One region of the Serratia sp. BNK-23 genome, then DNA from elsewhere that is predicted to be linked to it. Evidence: predicted binding sites of a transcription regulator. Region 1 holds the regulator's gene; the other holds the start of a gene.

Region 1 (8,823 bases):
TGCTGCGCGCCATCCACCGTTTCCTCGGCGAAGCCTGAAAAACGCGCTCACCTGGCGAAAAAACGCGCTAAAGATAACGGCTTAGCGCGTTTAGCCCGCAGTTAGGCATTGTCGCCGCTCCATCTGCTGGGGTAATATGGCGCGCTATAATTTTGCCGCCGCGCCAGCGCGTTCGCGAACGCCGGTTCGGGGGTAAATTTGGGTTAGGGTTTATTGGCCCGAAGTGTGTTAACCGATGCCTCCGGAAGCGTGCGAGCGCTTTTTGATGCAAACTCCCTTGCAGTACCGCTACCTATGGCAAAAGAACAAACGGATCGCACGACGCTGGATCTGTTCGCAGATGAACGCCGTCCGGGGCGCCCGAAAACCAACCCGCTTTCCCGCGATGAACAGCTTAGAATCAATAAGCGCAATCAGTTACGGCGCGATAAAGTGCGCGGATTGCGGCGCGTAGAGCTGAAAATCAACGCGGATGCGGTGGACGCCCTGAACAAACTGGCGGAACAGCGCAACATCAGCCGCAGCGAACTCATCGAGCAGATGCTGTTGGCGCAACTGGCGGAAGAACAGCCGGAACATTGATCTCTTCGGCCGCACGCGCGGCGCGGCGTTAAGGACAACGCCGGATCGACCACGCTTTTCTTCATCCTTCGGCATCGCATAAATGCGATAAAACCCCGGCGCCACTTTCTGGCATGATACGCATTTACCGGTAAGAGACTGCGCCTGTCGGCGCCCGCCACCGTGGCGAAAGGCTCTTGCCATGGCATCATTTTAATCGGCGGCAGTGCCGGCGCCGAGTAATGCAATTAATTGAATTTAAAGGTTATACGCGATATGGCTACTGTAGGCATTTTCTTTGGCAGCGACACTGGCAATACCGAAAACATTGCCAAAATGATCCAGAAAATTCTCCAGAAACAGTTTGGCGACGACGTCTCTGAAGTGCACGACATCGCCAAAAGCAGCAAAGAAGACCTGGAAGGGTTCGATATCCTGCTGCTGGGTATCCCGACCTGGTACTACGGTGAAGCGCAGTGTGACTGGGACGATTTCTTCCCGACGCTGGAAGAAGTCGATTTCAACGGCAAACTGGTGGCGCTGTTCGGCTGCGGCGACCAGGAAGACTACGCGGAATACTTCTGTGACGCGATGGGCACCATCCGCGACATCATCGAACCGCGCGGCGCGGCCATCGTGGGCCACTGGCCGACCAAAGGCTACCACTTCGAAGCTTCCAAAGGCCTGGCGGACGACAACCACTTCATCGGTCTGGCGATCGACGAAGACCGTCAGCCGGAGCTGACCAACGAGCGCGTCGACGCCTGGGTCAAACAGATTGTCGAAGAGCTGAGCCTGGCCGATATCGTCGGCTAAACGCCGGGACTGGCGAAAGGTTGAACAAAGGCCCTGTAAAGTGCATAGTGTGCCGACAGGGCCGTCATCGGCAACAGGGATTGCTGCGATAGAAGCTACAGATTTGTAACTTCCCACCCCGTCACGGTAGACTGAGATATCGGTTTATCCCATCCATCAAGGCGTTGCATGCAAAACATGCAATAGTGCAATTATATCTTTGTTAACAACCGGCGGTTTCCATTTAGTACAACCGGTTCTATAATGAGACGCATTAACTCTTTGTGCCGACCGATGCCACAGGCGAGTACGCCTCAACTTGATTAGCATAGTAACAGGACTGAATTCGCATGACCGACAACAACATCGCATTGAAGAAGGCCGGCTTAAAAGTCACGCTTCCGCGACTCAAAATCCTGGAAGTACTGCAAAATCCGGAATGCCATCACGTCAGTGCGGAAGATTTGTACAAAAAACTGATTGATATGGGCGAAGAGATCGGCCTGGCAACGGTTTATCGCGTACTGAACCAGTTTGACGATGCGGGCATTGTGACACGTCACAACTTCGAAGGCGGCAAGTCCGTGTTCGAGCTGACCCAACAGCATCACCACGATCACCTGATTTGCCTGGACTGCGGCAAAGTGATCGAATTCAGCGACGAATCCATCGAAGTGCGCCAGCGTGATATCGCCAAGCAGCACGGCATCAAGCTTACCAACCACAGTCTGTACCTGTACGGCCACTGTGAAACCGGTGACTGCCGCGAAGACGAATCGCTGCACGACAAGAAATAAGCCTCACCGGCTATGAGAAACCGCCTCACATTGAGGCGGTTTTTTTATGCCCGCCGTACAACGGGCAAAAAAATCCCCGGGCAAGCCGGGGAAAGATCATGTCATGAAATACTACAATTGCAGCGGCACTGCGACTCCACGTACTGCTCTCACTTCAACATCCGCCCCACGCCGGCACGCGCGGGGGCGAACGCATTCCCCCTTCGTTAAGCGGCCCGCCGCCATGACGACAGGCCGATGTGCCGGGCTTAGACCTTCTCGGCGCGGCTGTAACGTTTACCGTCCGGGCTGACCGAGCGCACCTGTACTTCGCCGGAGACCGCCGGTTTGGCCTTGGCATCATAGCGCTGCCACTGCTTACCGCCGTCGGTGGAGTACTCGATGCCCAATCCCGGCAGCGCGATATTCGCTTCCAGCTTGCCGCCCGCCACGCGCGCGCCCGGCACCGGCAGACGGTAAGCGACGCCGCCTTTGTCCAGCTTGGCCAGTTCTCGTTGGCCCAGGATATTGGCGAAGCGCAACCAGTCTTTCTCCAGCGCCTTGGTGTCGACAAAGTGGGTTTCCCCGCCTTTGTATTCACGGCCGGCGCGATAGTCCTGCTCCCAACCGGCTCGGTGCCAGGCGCGTTCCGCCACCGACAGCGCGCGCGGGAAGATCATGTATTCCATCTGCGGATCGGTGCGCTGGGTTTCGCTCCACAGCTGAGCGGACAGACCGTAGGCGCCCGGCCACGGCTTGTCGCTTTTGGCGTTAAAGTGGTTGCCGTCGCGGTCGACCGAGGTTTCCGCGTTCTGCGGCATGTTGTCCGGCGCGAAGCTGAACACCTTGCGCTCGTCGCTGAAGCGGGTGCCCCAGTAGTAACCACGCTCGTCCGGGTTCACCTCGTAAGGGAAGTCCATGTAGACGTAGTCCGGGTTGGAGACCACCACTTCATACCCTTTGTTGGCCCAGTCGTTGACGCTATCGAAACCGCCCCAATACAACGTATCCCAGAAGTTGACGCCCACGCGCGAGGTGGCGAACGCCTTTGCGTTCTCGGCGTCTTTCAAGCCGTCTTGCCAGGCCTGCATTCTGTCGATGCCGTGCGCCTTCACCAGCTTGCTGACCTCCTGGCCGAAGTAGCTCGGCAGGTGTTCCATGTCGGCCACCTTGCCTTCTTTGATCATCGTCTGGCAAACCTGCGACTTGGCCCACGGCTTGTCTTCGTTGCTCTGGTCGATGATGCCTTTACCCGGCTCCGGTTTCGCCTTGTCGGTATAGCCGGCGCCCAGGCGGATGTTTTTCGCCTCATCGCCGCCGAAGTGCCAGGTTTTGATCGGCTGCCCGGCTTCTTTATGCATCTGGGCAATCTCGCCAATCACCTTGTCGACAAAGCGCTGGGAGGAATCCAGGCACGGGTTCAGGTAGCTCTGGCGGTTAAAGAACTGCACCGAGGTGGTATTGGAGGTATCGGTCGGATCCACCAGGCGGAACTCGTTGGCCTCCTGCTCTTTGCCGGCGGCATGCAGTTTCTTGTAGCGCGCTTCCATAGAGACCACCGCCGCGCGGGCGTGCGCCGGCATGTCGATCTCCGGGATCACCTCAATCTGGCGCGCCTGGGCGTATTTGATGATGTCGATATAGTCCTGACGGCTGAAGAAGCCGCCGTAGACGTCCGGCCCCTGGCCGTACTGCGGCAGCAAGCAGGTGGTTTCGCTCAGATCGTGGCAGCGCTGGCCGCCGACCTCCGTCAGCTCCGGCAAACCGGGGATCTCGATGCGCCAGCCTTCGTCATCGCTCAGGTGGAAGTGGAATTTATTGAGCTTGTAAGCCGCCATCTGATCCAGCAGACGCAACACCGCGTCCTTCTTATGGAAGTTGCGCGCCACGTCAAGGAAAATGCCGCGATACTGGAAGCGCGGCGCATCGCTGGCGTCCAGCGTGGCGATCTTGCCGCTGCCGTCGCTCGGCACTAACGACAGGATCGACTGCAACCCGTAGAACACCCCGGCCTGATCGAAGCCGATCACCCGCGCCTCTTTCTTACCGATTTTCAGCTCATAGGCACCCGACACCGCCATCGCGCCTTTAAACTTGCCCGGCTGGATGTCGGTCTTGATCGGGTAACCGTTGGCCTGAACCGGCACGCCCAGCAGCGCGAAACGCTGGTTGACGACGTCCGCCGCCGGCTTGACCAGCGTGCTCAGATCCGGCGATACCCCTTTGCGCAGGTCGGCGTCCTGTGCGTGCACTTTCACCTGCATCGGTGTCGGCACGATCTGGCCGCGCAGCGCGCCGGCGGGCAGCGTCTGCAGATCGGCATTGCTGACAAAGCGCGAAGCCGGCGTCATCAGAATGTTTTTGTCGTCCTTGGTGCGCTTCCACTGATCGCCGGTGAACGGCGCCACGAACTGGTCCAGGTTTTCGGTGTCGGTATTCGCCAGCATTTTCGGCTTGGCGTCGCCGGAGGTGGCATACCAGCGCGGCAGGAAGTCGTTTCTGAACAGCTGCCAGTATTCGGCGACCACCGGGATTTCCACCGCCTTGCCGGCAGGGAAACCGCTGAATTTGGCGGTCGGCTCCAGCTTGTACAGATCGCCGGTCAGATGCGCGATCTTGAACTGATCGTTATCCACCCGCAAGGTCTGGCGCGGGCTGTGGAAATAGATGACCCAGTCCTTGCCGTCGATCGCCTGCCCGTCGTTGCTGAGGGTGAACAACACCCGGTTGCATGAGGCCCAGTCGGCGCCCAGCGCCGCGCAATCCACGCCGTTTTCGCCGGCGCGGTTATCCAGCATTTTCACGTTCAGCTTCAGCTGGCTCAGCTGATCCACCAGCTGTTGATCGGCCATGGCATTACCCATGCCGCCCAGGAATCCCATCGTTGCCGTCAAAGCGGCCAGTGCGCTCAGTTTGAATGCGTTCATCTTCTCGTCCTTCTTAATTATTGTTATCGCGAATTTCTTGCCACAGCTTGCCGCACTTGGCGTCGTAAGCCTGACCGTTACCGCTGTGCACCGCCATAATGCAGTTCTGATAATCCATTACCCGCACCGTTTCCTGCGCGGCGAACTGCTGGTGCTGTTTCTCTTGTTTCAGCACGTTCAGCACCGCCTTGCAGGGCTGCAGACGCTCCGGCGAGCCTTCGGCGGTGTTGATGCAGGCGCTGTAAGCCTGCTTCAATTTGGCGTCTTCCGGCGGCGCGGCGGGTTGCGCGCAGGCGCTCAAGAGCGCGGCGGCCGCCAACATCAGCATGATTTTTTTCATCGTTGAATTCCCTTAACTGCCCCCGGCGACGAGGCCGGGGAACGCATCAGAAGATGGTGAATGGCGCGATGACCATGAACTTGACGTCTTTCTCGTCCTGGAAGATGTTGCCGTAACCGCCGCCCCAGCTCGGGATGTTGGTGTGGTTGTCATACTGGGTGTAGTGCAGCTTGATCAGCGTGCCCTTGGCGCGCCCTTCCTGGATGGTGTACATCGCGTCCAGGCTCCAGGCGCTCTCTTTCAGGCGCTGGCTCTGATCGTAGATCGGGTTGGTGCTCGGCTTGGCGTCCCAGGCGTAAACGTAGGAGCCGCCGACCGCCATGCCCGGCAGGTTCCAGTTGCTGAGGTCATACATCACGCCGGCGTACACCGCTTTCTCGCCGTTGGCGTTAAAGTCGGAGCGGTTATCCCACCACACGTCCAGGCGGCCGTTGGACGAGGCGTAGGTCGGGGTCATGCGCTGCAGGAAGAAACCCTGGTTGCCTTCCGCCTTGACCATGGTGCCTTCCAGACGCCAGTTGAACTGGCCGGTGGTGTAACCGAAGGTCAGCGCCTGCAGCCAGGCCAGCCCGTCGTAGATGCTGTTCGGATCGTTCTTGTCGCTGATGCGATCTTCCGCACCGTAGAACTGGTAACTGGTGGTCAGCGGGTTGCCCAGCACATCGAATTTGTAAGACGCCTTGGTGAAGTACTGATTCACGTAACCCTGGGCCTGGCCGAAGGCGGCTTCCAGCACCAGATCGTTTTTGAAATCGTACTTGGCGCCCAGCGAGTGCAGGTAGGAGACGCGGGTTTTCTTATCGTTCTGGCGGAAGTCGTCCACCTCGATATGCCACGGCGCCTTGTATTTGTCGGCCCACATGTAGGAGAAGCTCAACGCGCCGGCATCGCCGTAGTCGAACTTGGCGCCGGCCTCGGCGCCCTGATAGGTGCCCGGCATAAAGCTCCAGTGCGGCGCCAGCAGGGTTTGGCCGCTCGGCTGAATATAGCCGGCGCGCGCCCAGACCGGGCCGTATTTGAACTTGGCGGCGGCTTTGTACAGGCTGACGCCGCCTTTGTCACCGGAATAGTCTTCGTCGTAGGTACGGTTTTTTGAGGAGAACGCGATCTCGTTAGGGTGGCCGCTGGCGCTGGATTCCGCCAGCTCGATGGCGGTAAAGGCACCGACGTCCAGACCGAACATGTCCCAGGCATAACCCGAAGCGAAATCCAGGCTCAGGTTGGCGGTAGAGTGCGACAGGTTGGTGGTGTATTGGTTGTAATCCTTGCTGTCCGGATTGAGATCTTTACGGTCGCGCTCACGTTGCCAGTAATAGATGCCGCCGGTCAGCGTGGAGTCATCGATAAACCCTGCGGCTTTCGCCTCAGGCGCCATGGCAAACCCTGTTCCCAACAGCGCGCCCGCGACTGCGAGCGCCAGCGTTTTACGCTGAGCACCGTGCGTACCCATATTGAAATTCCTCTTTGACTTAACTTAAAAGTTGCAGCCGCCTGTGTTCACCACTGCCCTGCACGACTGCCAATAAAAAACCCGAACGGGTAAAAAAAATTGCCGACGAGATGTTATTCCCACAGCACTAATTGCTACAGACAGACTATTTTTCGCGACGCGAATTATCAAATGAAAAATGCGGGAGATTTGTCAAAATATGACAAGGAGCACATATCAGTGAGATTTTGTTACGCCGGTGTTCATGGAAGGTGTCGAATAAAAAATTCAATTAAATCAGAATAAATTGAGATACAAGGTCAACCAGAGACGATTAATGGTTTCAGCCTGACTAAATGCGTCATTCAGACAATAAAAATTGAGAGCGCTCTCCAAATGAAATTAATTCGCATCACGAATATATAAGTAAAAATTAAGACTATTAAGTCCAATATCAAAAAACTTATTGATTAACGCACCGCGGTTAATTAAGCACAGCCCGGAATAACGCTGCAGGAATAGATGATTTGCTCGATGGCAGACATAAAAAAAGCGCGGCCTAAGCCGCGCTGATTCATTAATTTCCAAGGCGAATAAGATTAGCCTTCGATTTTCGCCCAGGTGTCACGCAGACCAACGGTGCGGTTAAACACCAGATGCTCGGCCGACGAGTAACGATTGTCGGCACAGAAGTAGCCTTCACGCTCGAACTGGTAGGCCTTCTCCGGCTGGGCGGCCGCCAGACTCGGCTCGACGAAACCGTGCTTGATGACCAGCGATTCCGGGTTGATGGTGGAGAGGAAATCCTCCGCCGCGCCCGGGTTAGGCACGCTGAACAGGCGATCGTACAGGCGAATTTCCGCCGGCAGCGCGTGCGCCGCGGACACCCAGTGGATCACGCCCTTCACCTTGCGGCCGTCGGCAGGATCTTTGCTCAGCGTTTCCGCATCGTAGCTGCAGAAGATGGTGGTGATCTCGCCCGCTTCGTCCTTCTCGACGCGCTCGGCCTTGATCACGTACGCATTGCGCAGACGCACTTCCTTACCCAGCACCAGACGCTTGTACTGCTTGTTGGCTTCTTCGCGGAAGTCGGCGCGATCGATATAGATCTCACGGCTGAACGGCACATCGCGGCTGCCCATTTCCGGCTTGTTCGGGTGGTTAGGCATGGTGACCATTTCCACCGCGTCGCCCATGTTCTCGATGACGATTTTCACCGGATCCAGCACCGCCATGGCGCGCGGGGCGTTCTCGTTCAGATCGTCGCGAATGCAGGATTCCAACGCCACCATCTCGACGTTGTTGTCTTGCTTGGTCACGCCGATGCGCAGGCAGAACTCGCGAATCGAGGCGGCGGTATAACCGCGGCGGCGCAGACCGGAGACGGTCGGCATGCGCGGGTCATCCCAACCTTCGACGATCTTCTCGGCCACCAGTTGGTGCAGCTTGCGCTTCGACATGATGGCGTATTCGAGGTTCAGACGCGAAAACTCGTACTGCCGCGGGTGGCAAGGAATGGTGATGTTATCCAGCACCCAGTCATACAGACGGCGGTTATCCTGGAACTCCAGGGTGCACAGCGAATGGGTGATCCCTTCCAGCGCATCGGAAATGCAGTGGGTGAAATCATACATCGGGTAGATGCACCATTTGTTGCCGGTCTGGTGGTGTTCGGCAAACTTGATGCGGTACAGCACCGGATCGCGCATCACGATAAACGGCGAAGCCATATCGATCTTGGCGCGCAGGCAGGCGGCGCCTTCGGCGAACTCGCCGTTGCGCATCTTCTCGAACAGCGCCAGGTTCTCTTCCACGCTGCGGTCGCGGTACGGGCTGTCTTTGCCCGGCGAGGTCAGGGTGCCGCGATATTCACGGATCTGCTCCGGCGACAGCTCATCGACGTAGGCCAGCCCCTTGGTAATCAGCTCAACCGCATACTGGTGCAGCTGATCGAAATAGTCTGAGGAGTAATGAACGTTGCCGCTCCACTCAAAG
Region 2 (8,823 bases), 940 kb from region 1:
AGCGGCTGGCGGTCAGATCCGGCCGGCCAAGGTAGCCGTGCGCCAGCTGCACGCCGGTCAGATACAGATCGCCCGCCACGCCCGGCGGCACCGGCCGCAGGCGCGCGTCCAGAATGCGCAACCCGGTGTTCCATACCGGCAGGCCGATCGGCACGTTGGCGCCGGTCACCTTCGCCAGCGCGTCGCCGTAGGCCGGATGCCAGGTCACGTCCACCGCCGCTTCGGTCGGGCCGTAGAGGTTGTGCAACGGCACCGCCGTGCGGCTTTGCCACAGGCGGCACAGCTCCGCCGGCAGCGCTTCGCCGCTGCAGAACACCTGACGCAACGCGGCGCAGCTCGCCACCGCCGCGTCGTCGTCCAGGGCGGCCACGAAAGCCGCCAGCATCGACGGCACGAAGTGCAGCGTGGTAATGCGATGTTGGGCGATCAGCTGTTGCAGCTGCTGCGGATCGCGATGCGCCTCCGGCGGCGCCATCACCAGCCGGGCGCCGACCATCAGCGGCCAGAAGAATTCCCACACCGAGACGTCGAAACTGCACGGCGTTTTCTGCAGCACCGCGTCGTCCGCCCCCAGCGGATACTGGTGTTGCATCCACAGTAGGCGGTTGACGATCGCCTGATGGCCGACCAGCACGCCTTTCGGGCGCCCGGTGGAGCCGGAGGTAAAGATGATATAGGCCGCATGATCCGGCGTCGGGCCCGCGATCGCCACCCCGGCGGCGTGATCGGCCGCCAGCGGTGCGTCATACAGCAAAATTTCGCCCTTGTCGGCGAAACGCGCCTGCTGCGCCGGGCTGGTGATGACCAGCCGGGGTGCGGCGTCTTCCAGCATCATCGCCAGCCGCTCGTCCGGATAACCGGTGTCCAGCGGCAGGTAGGCGGCGCCCGCTTCCACGATCGCCATCAACGCCAGCGACAGGAACACCGAGCGCGGCAGCGCCACCGCCACGATGTCGCCCGGCCGTACGCCCTGCACAACCAGCTGGCGCGCCAGCGCCGTGACCTGTTCGCGCGTTTCGCGGTAGGTGAAGCTGAAATGCGCATCCGCCAGCGCCGGCGCGTTCGGCGTGCTTTGCGCCTGCTGCGCCAGCAGTTGGCTCAGCGTGGTCGCCGGCACCGGATGCGCCGTGTCGTTGACCCGCGCCAGCAGAGCGCGATCGTCGGCGGTCAGCATGTCGGCTTCGCCGATCGGCAACGTTGCCTGCGCGGCGAACTGCGCCAGCAGCAGCGGCAACCGCTGCAGATGCGCCAGCAGTTCCTGACGGCTGTAACGCTCGGCGTTGGCCAGCAGCTCCACCTTCAGCTGATGGTGTTCGTCGATAAACAGCGCAATCTCCAGATCGCGCACCGGCCCGGAGGCCAGATCGTGGGTAATGCCTTCGATACCGGCGAAGTCCAGCTGGTAATCGAACATTTTGAAGTTGAAGACCGTACCGTACAGCGGTTCGCCGTCGCCGATGCGCCCCAGATCGCGCTGCACCTGTTCGGCGTCGTAGCGCTGATGGCGGCGCACCGTTTTCAGCTCGCGGCTGATGCGGGCGGCGGCCTCATACAGCGTGGCCTGCGGCTCGAGGTGCATCTCCATCGGCAACACGTTGATCACCGGGCCGGCGGCGCACAGGGCGGCCGATCCGGTACGGCGCATGAAGATAAAACCGGCGCTGAAGCTCGGTTGGCCGCTCAGACGCGACACCCACAGCGCCACCAGCGCCACCGCCATATCGGCGGCGTTCAGCTTCTGCTGCGCGCCGCACTGCACCAGTTCGGCGAAGGCCTGCGGATCGCAGCGCTGTTCCAGCCGGTGGATGCGCGGCGTGGGCGTTTGCCCGGCCAGCGGCTGCGGGCAGATCGTGGCCGGCGGCGGCAACTGCCGTGCTTTTTCGCGCCAGAAATCGGCGTCGCGTTGCCAGGCCGGCGCCTCCCGGTAAGCCTGGTATTCCGCCACCACGTCGCTGAACGCCGTGAAAGGCGTCGGTTCCAGCGCGTCGCCGCGGCAAAGATGGGTGTAAATCGCCGCCACGCGGCGCGCGATGGCGGTGAAGCTGAAACCGTCCACCAGCAGATGGTGATAGCGCTGATACCAGAACCAGCGGTCATCCGCCAGACGCATCACCACATGACGATACAGCGGCGCGCCGCTGCCGGCGCGCAGATCGCCCGCCAGATCGATGTCCATCAGCGCGCGCGCGGCGGCTTCAGGGTCCGGCGACGTCGTCAGATCGACAAGTTCCGGCGCGTGCACCGCCAGCGTGTCATCCAGCCATTGCACCGGCACGCCGTCGCGTTCCGCAAAACGCAGGCGCAGCATGTCCACCTCGCCCAGGCCCTGGATGATGGCCTGCAGCAGAGGCTCCACGGCGACAGGGCCGTTGAGTTCGATGGCGTGAGCCACCGCGTAGGCATTGCGATGCGGGGAGATTTGATCGGCGACCCAGATGCCGGGTTGTGCCGCGACCAGCGGCCATTCGCCCGCAAGCGCCGGGCCGCTGAGAGAGTTAGGGGTGTGTGACACTGCTTATTGCTCCCGTGATTACCTGGCGCCGGTCACGCCTCGCGTGCTGCGACCGGCAGAATATCTTGCCAATGCTGTTCCAGCCATTCGGCGCACTCGAGGCGCGCCGCCGGGCCAAAGACGATCGTCCACTCGGACGGAATGGCGCGGAAATCCGGCCACAAACTGTATTGTTGTTGTACGTTGCGCAGCACCAGGCTGCGCTGCTGTTGATCATCGAACGGATTCAGGCTTTCCATCATGTGTTCCTCGTGCCGTCGCCGATGCCGGGTAAGCGGTGGCGAAAGCGGAAGCCCATACCGCCTGCAGCCCATCGGTCAGGCCGCTGCGCCAGCACAGCGCATCGTGCCCGCCTTCCACCACCCGGTAGTGCACCCGATGGCCGGCGTCGCTCAGGCGCGCCGCCATTTCGCCACTGACCCGATGCACCAGTTTTTCCTGCGAACCGGCTTCCATAAAGACCTTCAGCGCGCCGTGGTTGCCCAGGCCGTGGCGTTCGACCTGTTGCATCAGCCAGCAGGCGTCGTCGGGAATGCTCGGCAGCTGCAGCATGTCGCGCCGCGGCCACCAGTAGGAACCGGACTGGGTGATCACCGCGCCGAAGCGCTGCGGCCAGCGCAGCCCGGCATACAGGGAGGCCAGGCCGCCAAAGCTTTGCCCCGCCACCACCGTATCGGCCGGCTTGTCGCTGTGCGGCGCCCAGTCGGCCAGCTGCGGCATCAGTTCTTCCTGCACCGCCAGCCAGAAATCGTCCTTGCAGGTTAATTCTCGCGCCCGGTGCGGCAGATCGATGATGTCGATCAGCACATACACCGCTTCCGGCAACGCCCCCTCGCGGGTCAGTTGCATCAGCGGCGCCCAAACCGGCATCTGCTTCGCCCAGAACTGGCCGTCGAGCAAGATCGCGAGCGGGCGCTCGGCCGGCTTGCTGTCGCCGGTGGTGTAGATCCAGACATCGCGGCTGTTGCCCAGGCGCTCGCTCTGCCAGGTATGCCGCTGCAAACGCGCCGGCAGCGGCGGCGTGCAGCGCCCGCTGGCGATCTCATATTCGTCGAACGAACGCCATACCGGCTGCGGCGGCGCATCCGGCATGTGCAGACCGGAGACGCTGTGACCGCTGGCGCTTTGCCAGGAGCGATACGGGTTGAGCAGATCGGGGGTAGCGCTGGCGAACACCTGATGCCACCAGTGACGCAGGTTGTGCATGTTGGCGTGCGCATCGTCGCCGCTGAACGCCGGCGGCCGCTCGTCAAAGCAGGGGATAAAGCAGTAGCTTCCGCGCCAGGCGCCGCTCAGTTCGGTCTGCCAATACCACACGTCGGTGCCGGCCAAACGCTGCAGGCTTTGCGGCGGATTCGGCTGATGGTGGTCGGTCAGGCAGTTAATGTTGATCCATACGCGACGGTAGGCGGAGGTCAATTCGCATCCCTGGGGATCGCGCCAGAAAAAGGTGGTGCGCCAGCGGCCGTTACCCGCCGGTTCTACCCATGGCGTACCGCGTCGTGCCACCGTCAACCACCACCCTGGACTGCCCGCATTGCTGCTGGCCAATAATCTGCTGCTTTCTGACTGTAGTTCTGTATTCACAACGCCTACCCATTTTGTAGTTGGCGGCACCGGGAACGTCGACTTTTCCCTATCGCCGGCCACCGCCCGAACGCACTGTACGCCAAATACTATTGATAATAATTTGCATTTGCAATAGTGTGTAAGGCTTGGAGATCGTGCTGGTATTGCGCGCAACGGACAGGGATCGGGGATACATCAATGGCATCCCTTGCCGCAGCCGATTTTCTATTTCCGACTACACAAAAACTACAACCGCCCTTCCCCCATTCGGCGAGGGATGGCAGCAAGGTAGGACACTCAGATGAAAAGCAAGCTATCACGTTATTCTTTAGCCACTCTTATCGGCTTGGGATTGGGCGCGTCCGCGTTCGCCAGCGCCGCGCAGCAAACCGACACCACCACCACGGAAGAGAACAGCGGCGCCACGGATAAAAAGCCGCGCGGCGAAGACACCATCGTCGTGACCGCCGCCCGGCAGAACCTGCAGGCGCCGGGGGTGTCCACCATCACCGCCGACGAGATCAAAAAACGCCCGCCGGCGCGCGACATCAGCGAACTGATCCGCACCATGCCCGGGGTTAACCTGACCGGCAACTCCACCAGCGGCCAGCGCGGCAACAATCGCCAGATCGATATCCGCGGCATGGGCCCGGAAAACACCCTGATTCTGATCGACGGCAAACCGGCCTCCAGCCGCAACTCGGTGCGTCAGGGTTGGCGCGGCGAACGCGACTCCCGCGGCGATACCGCCTGGGTGCCGCCGGAAATGATCGAACGCATCGAAGTGCTGCGCGGCCCCGCTGCTGCACGCTACGGCAACGGCGCCGCGGGCGGCGTGGTCAACATCATCACCAAGAAAGCCGGCGATGCGCTGCACGGCTCGCTGAACGGCTACTTCAACGTGCCGCAGCACAAGCAGGAAGGCGCCACCAAGCGCACCGATTTCAGCCTGTCCGGCCCGCTGAGCGATTCCCTGAGCTTCCGCCTGTTCGGCGGCTACAGCAAAACGCAGGCCGATGCCTGGGATATTAACGAATCGCATAAGTCGTACCGCGCTGCAGCCACAGCAACCACTCCTAGTTATGAAAATAGCGTTCCCGCTGGCCGCGAAGGGGTTATCGATAAAAACATCGACGCCCTGCTGCACTGGGATTTCGCCCATCTGCAGTCGCTGGAGTTCGAGTACGCCTATGGCCGCCAGGGCAACCTGTACGCCGGCGATACCCAGAACACCAACAGCAACGACCTGGTGCAGAGCAACTACGGCAAAGAGACCAACCGCATCTACCGTGAAACCTTCGGTCTGACCCATCGCGGCGCCTGGGACAACGGCGTGAGCACCAACAACTACGTTCAGTTTGAACGCACCCGCAACACCCGCCTGAACGAGGGCTTGGCCGGCGGCACCGAAGGCATCTTCGACACCAAGAACACCGGTTTCGGCACCACCAAGCTGGACGACTTCCTGGCGCACAGCGAAGTCAGCGTGCCGTTTGAGCTGGGCGTCGCGCAAACCGCCACGCTGGGCACCGAGTGGACCCAGCAGCGGATGAAAGACGGCACCTCCACCAGCCAAACGCTGATGGGCGGCACCATTCCCGGCATGACCACCGGCACGCGCAGCCCTTACGCTTCCGCGCATATCTTCTCGCTGTTCGCCGAAGACAACATTGAGCTGACCGACACCACCATGCTGACGCCGGGTCTGCGCTACGATCTGCATTCGGAATCCGGCAACAACTGGAGCCCGGCGCTGAACCTGTCGCAGGAACTAGGTGATTACTTCACGCTGAAGATGGGCATCGCGCGTTCCTATAAAGCCCCGACGCTGTTCCAAACCAACGGCAACTACCTGCTGTACAGCAAAGGCCAGGGATGTGCCGGCAGCGATACCAAAAACGGCTGCTACCTGCTCGGCAACGACGATCTTAAAGCGGAAACCAGCGTTAACAAAGAGATCGGGCTGGAATTCCATAACGAGGGCTGGCTGGCCGGCGTGACCTACTTCCGCAACGATTACCACAACAAGATTGAGGCGGGTAACTCGCGCATCGCCACCAGCAGCAAAAATACAGCGGTCTACCAGTGGGAAAACGTGCCGAAGGCGGTGGTGCAGGGGCTAGAGGGCTCATTGAACGTGCCGGTCAGCGAGACCGTCACCTGGAGCAACAACGCCACCTACATGATCGAGAACAAGAACAAGACTACCGGCGATTACCTGTCGGTGATCCCGAAGTTCACCGTCAACTCGACCCTCAGCTGGCAGGCCACGCAGGATCTGTCGATGCAGTCCACTTTAACCTGGTACGGCCGGCAGAAGCCGAAGAAGTACAACTATCAGGGTAAACCGGCCACCGGCGGCGAAACCCGCGAGGTCAGCCCTTACGCCGTCGTCGGCGCCAGCGCGACCTATGACCTGACTAAAAACGTCAGCCTCACCGCCGGCATCGACAACCTGTTCGACAAACGCCAGTTCCGCGCCGGCAACGCGCAGAACGTGGGTGATCCAAACACCGGCGTGATCAACATCGCCGGCGCGGGCGCGGCCACCTACAACGAACCGGGCCGCACCTACTACATGAGCATCAACACCCACTTCTGATGACATGACCCAACGAAAAAGGGGCGCCGCGGCGCCCCTTTTTTATCTTTCCATTGCATTACCTGGTGTGCAGCTGAATGCGCACCACGCTTTCCGGCTTGCCGGCCTTGGTGGAAGCGCCGTCGTTTTTCACCGTCACGAACAGCGCGTCGCCTTTCGGATCCAGCGCCAGGCTGTTAGGGTGCGGCGGCAGGTCTACGGTTTGCAGGCGCTTGAGGGTCTTGGCGTCAAACACCGTCAGCGTGCCGGCGCCGTGATCCACGCGCACGCCTTTGCGGTTGGCGACATACAGCCGCTGGCTACGCTCATCGAGCAGCAGGCCGATCGGCACCTCATCCGTCAGCTCGCTGGCCAGCACTTTTCCGCTGTCCGCATCCAGCGCGAATACCCGGTGGCCGCTGCTGCGCTTCACATAGTCGTGCCCCAGATGATGATTGCGGTAGTCGTCGCGATCGATGCCCTGATCGACGCCCAGCAGGCGATTGCTCGCCGGGTCATACACCAGGTTCAGCAGCTGATCGGCCTGAACTTCGTGCGTGGCGGTGATCGCCAGCGTGTCGGCGTTCAGGGTGATCACCTGCCCCTGCATGTTGGAGACGAACACCCGTCGGCCCTTCTCATCCAGCGTGATGCCCACCGCGTTGTAGCCGAAGCCCGGGATCACTTTCTCCAGCTTGCCGGCTTTGGTATCAACCACGTACAGCACGCTGTCGACGCCGAAGCCCAGACCCGGCAGGAACAGACGGCCGCTTTGCGCGTCATACTTGAGCTCGCGGAGGCGGTACAGGTAGTCCTCGGTGATTTTAAACTTCTTCAGCTCCGCCAACAGGAAATCCAGACGCTTGCCGCTGATGCCCGCCTGCTTGTAAGCCTGCTCCAGCACCGCTTTGTCCAGCAACTTGATGCTGCCCAGCGCGTGGTTGGTGGTGGTGTCCACTACCCCGACTTCGCCGTTGAAGGCCTGCGTCAGGTACAGGCGATTGCCCGCGTCGTTCAGCGCCACGCCGAAGCCTTTCACCTGCAGCGGGATCTCCGCCTTGATCGCCAGGGTGTTGGGATCCAGCCGCAGCACGCGGGAGCGCGCCTCTTCCTTCCAGTCCGGCGCGCTGACGAACAGCGCCTGTTGCGAGGTGCTGTAGGCCATCTCCACCACCGTCGACGACAGTGCCTGGCGCTTGATGTCCTGCGGTTTGATGCCGGCATCGTCGGCCTGCGCGGCGCCGGCGACCACCAGAGAGGCCGCCACCAGCAGCGACAGTAACGCGCGCGGGGTTGCTAGGGTTCCAGACATCCTTTTATCTCCTTGAAAATCATGCTTTCGGTTAGAGTGAAACAACGTCATGCCTGCGGCCCGGGCGGCAGCGCCGCCAGAGCGATATCGCCAGCGATGTGCTGCGCAAACTGGGTAAAGACGTGCTGAACGCCGTCGGCGATCAGATTGGCCTGCTCCCGGCTGTAGTGATCCTGGCGGTAGGTCATCATCACCCGCAGGGATTTCGCCCCCCCAGATCGTCTTCCATCACCTCAAACTGCAGGCCGAGCAACGATTCGGCTTTCTCCGGCTCCACCTGACGGTAGGCGATCGCGCTGCCGTCCTGCAGCTGGAACTCGCCGTTCAGTTTGATGCGGCTGTGGATCTGGATGAACACTTCAAACATGTGGTTCTTGCGGTCGGCGTCCACGCCGAACAGCCCTTCTTCCACCAGATCGATCGGAATGTCGGTGTATGGCAGCGAGCCGTTGATGGTGTTTTTCACCTGGCTGACCAAGCCGGCGACCGTCAGCCCTTCGTCGAAGCGCACGCGGTGCACCACCACGGTGGTGAAGTAGCCGACGGTATCGAAGAACTCGGCGTCGTTACGGCCGGAGGTCGAAGTGCCCACCAGCAGATCCGCCGGGCCGCCAAGCAGGCGCAGCGCCGAGGTGATCCCGGCATACACCACGTTGAACAGCGAAGCGTTATTGCGGCGAGCGAGCTGATACAGGCCTTCCGCCACGGCGGGATCGACCTCGAACTCCAGCCAGCCGCCGTTGACGTCCGCCGGCGCCGGCACTGCCGGGTGGGTAGAGGGTTCTTGCCGGAAGATCGGCTGGCCGACCGGCGCGCCGCGCAGCGCATCGAGCCAGTAGTCCAGATGTT

Evidence for each region. Region 1 encodes Fur, which represses iron uptake genes when iron is present. Its sites were predicted from a motif close to ATAATAATGAGAACNACTATCAA; they were not measured.
Region 2: a site for Fur is predicted at 4,186-4,208, ahead of fes (enterochelin esterase). Genes of this name have one in related genera too.

The regions. Positions count from the first base shown of each region.
Region 1 is NZ_CP179900.1:3,702,970-3,711,792, forward strand. It holds gene ybfF (esterase) at 1-38, shown strand, start outside; gene ybfE (LexA regulated protein) at 295-582, shown strand; gene fldA (flavodoxin FldA) at 838-1,377, shown strand; gene fur (ferric iron uptake transcriptional regulator) at 1,707-2,153, shown strand; gene ACMGF9_RS17685 (beta-N-acetylhexosaminidase) at 2,402-5,059, opposite strand; gene chiQ (ChiQ/YbfN family lipoprotein) at 5,073-5,399, opposite strand; gene chiP (chitoporin ChiP) at 5,446-6,849, opposite strand; gene glnS (glutamine--tRNA ligase) at 7,428-8,823, opposite strand, start outside.
Region 2 is NZ_CP179900.1:4,647,163-4,655,985, forward strand. It holds gene ACMGF9_RS22165 (enterobactin synthase subunit F) at 1-2,512, opposite strand, end outside; gene ACMGF9_RS22170 (MbtH family protein) at 2,545-2,751, opposite strand; gene fes (enterochelin esterase) at 2,726-4,099, opposite strand; gene ACMGF9_RS22180 (TonB-dependent siderophore receptor) at 4,383-6,683, shown strand; gene ACMGF9_RS22185 (YncE family protein) at 6,742-7,974, opposite strand; partial or broken gene ACMGF9_RS22190 (condensation domain-containing protein) at 8,022-8,823, opposite strand, start outside.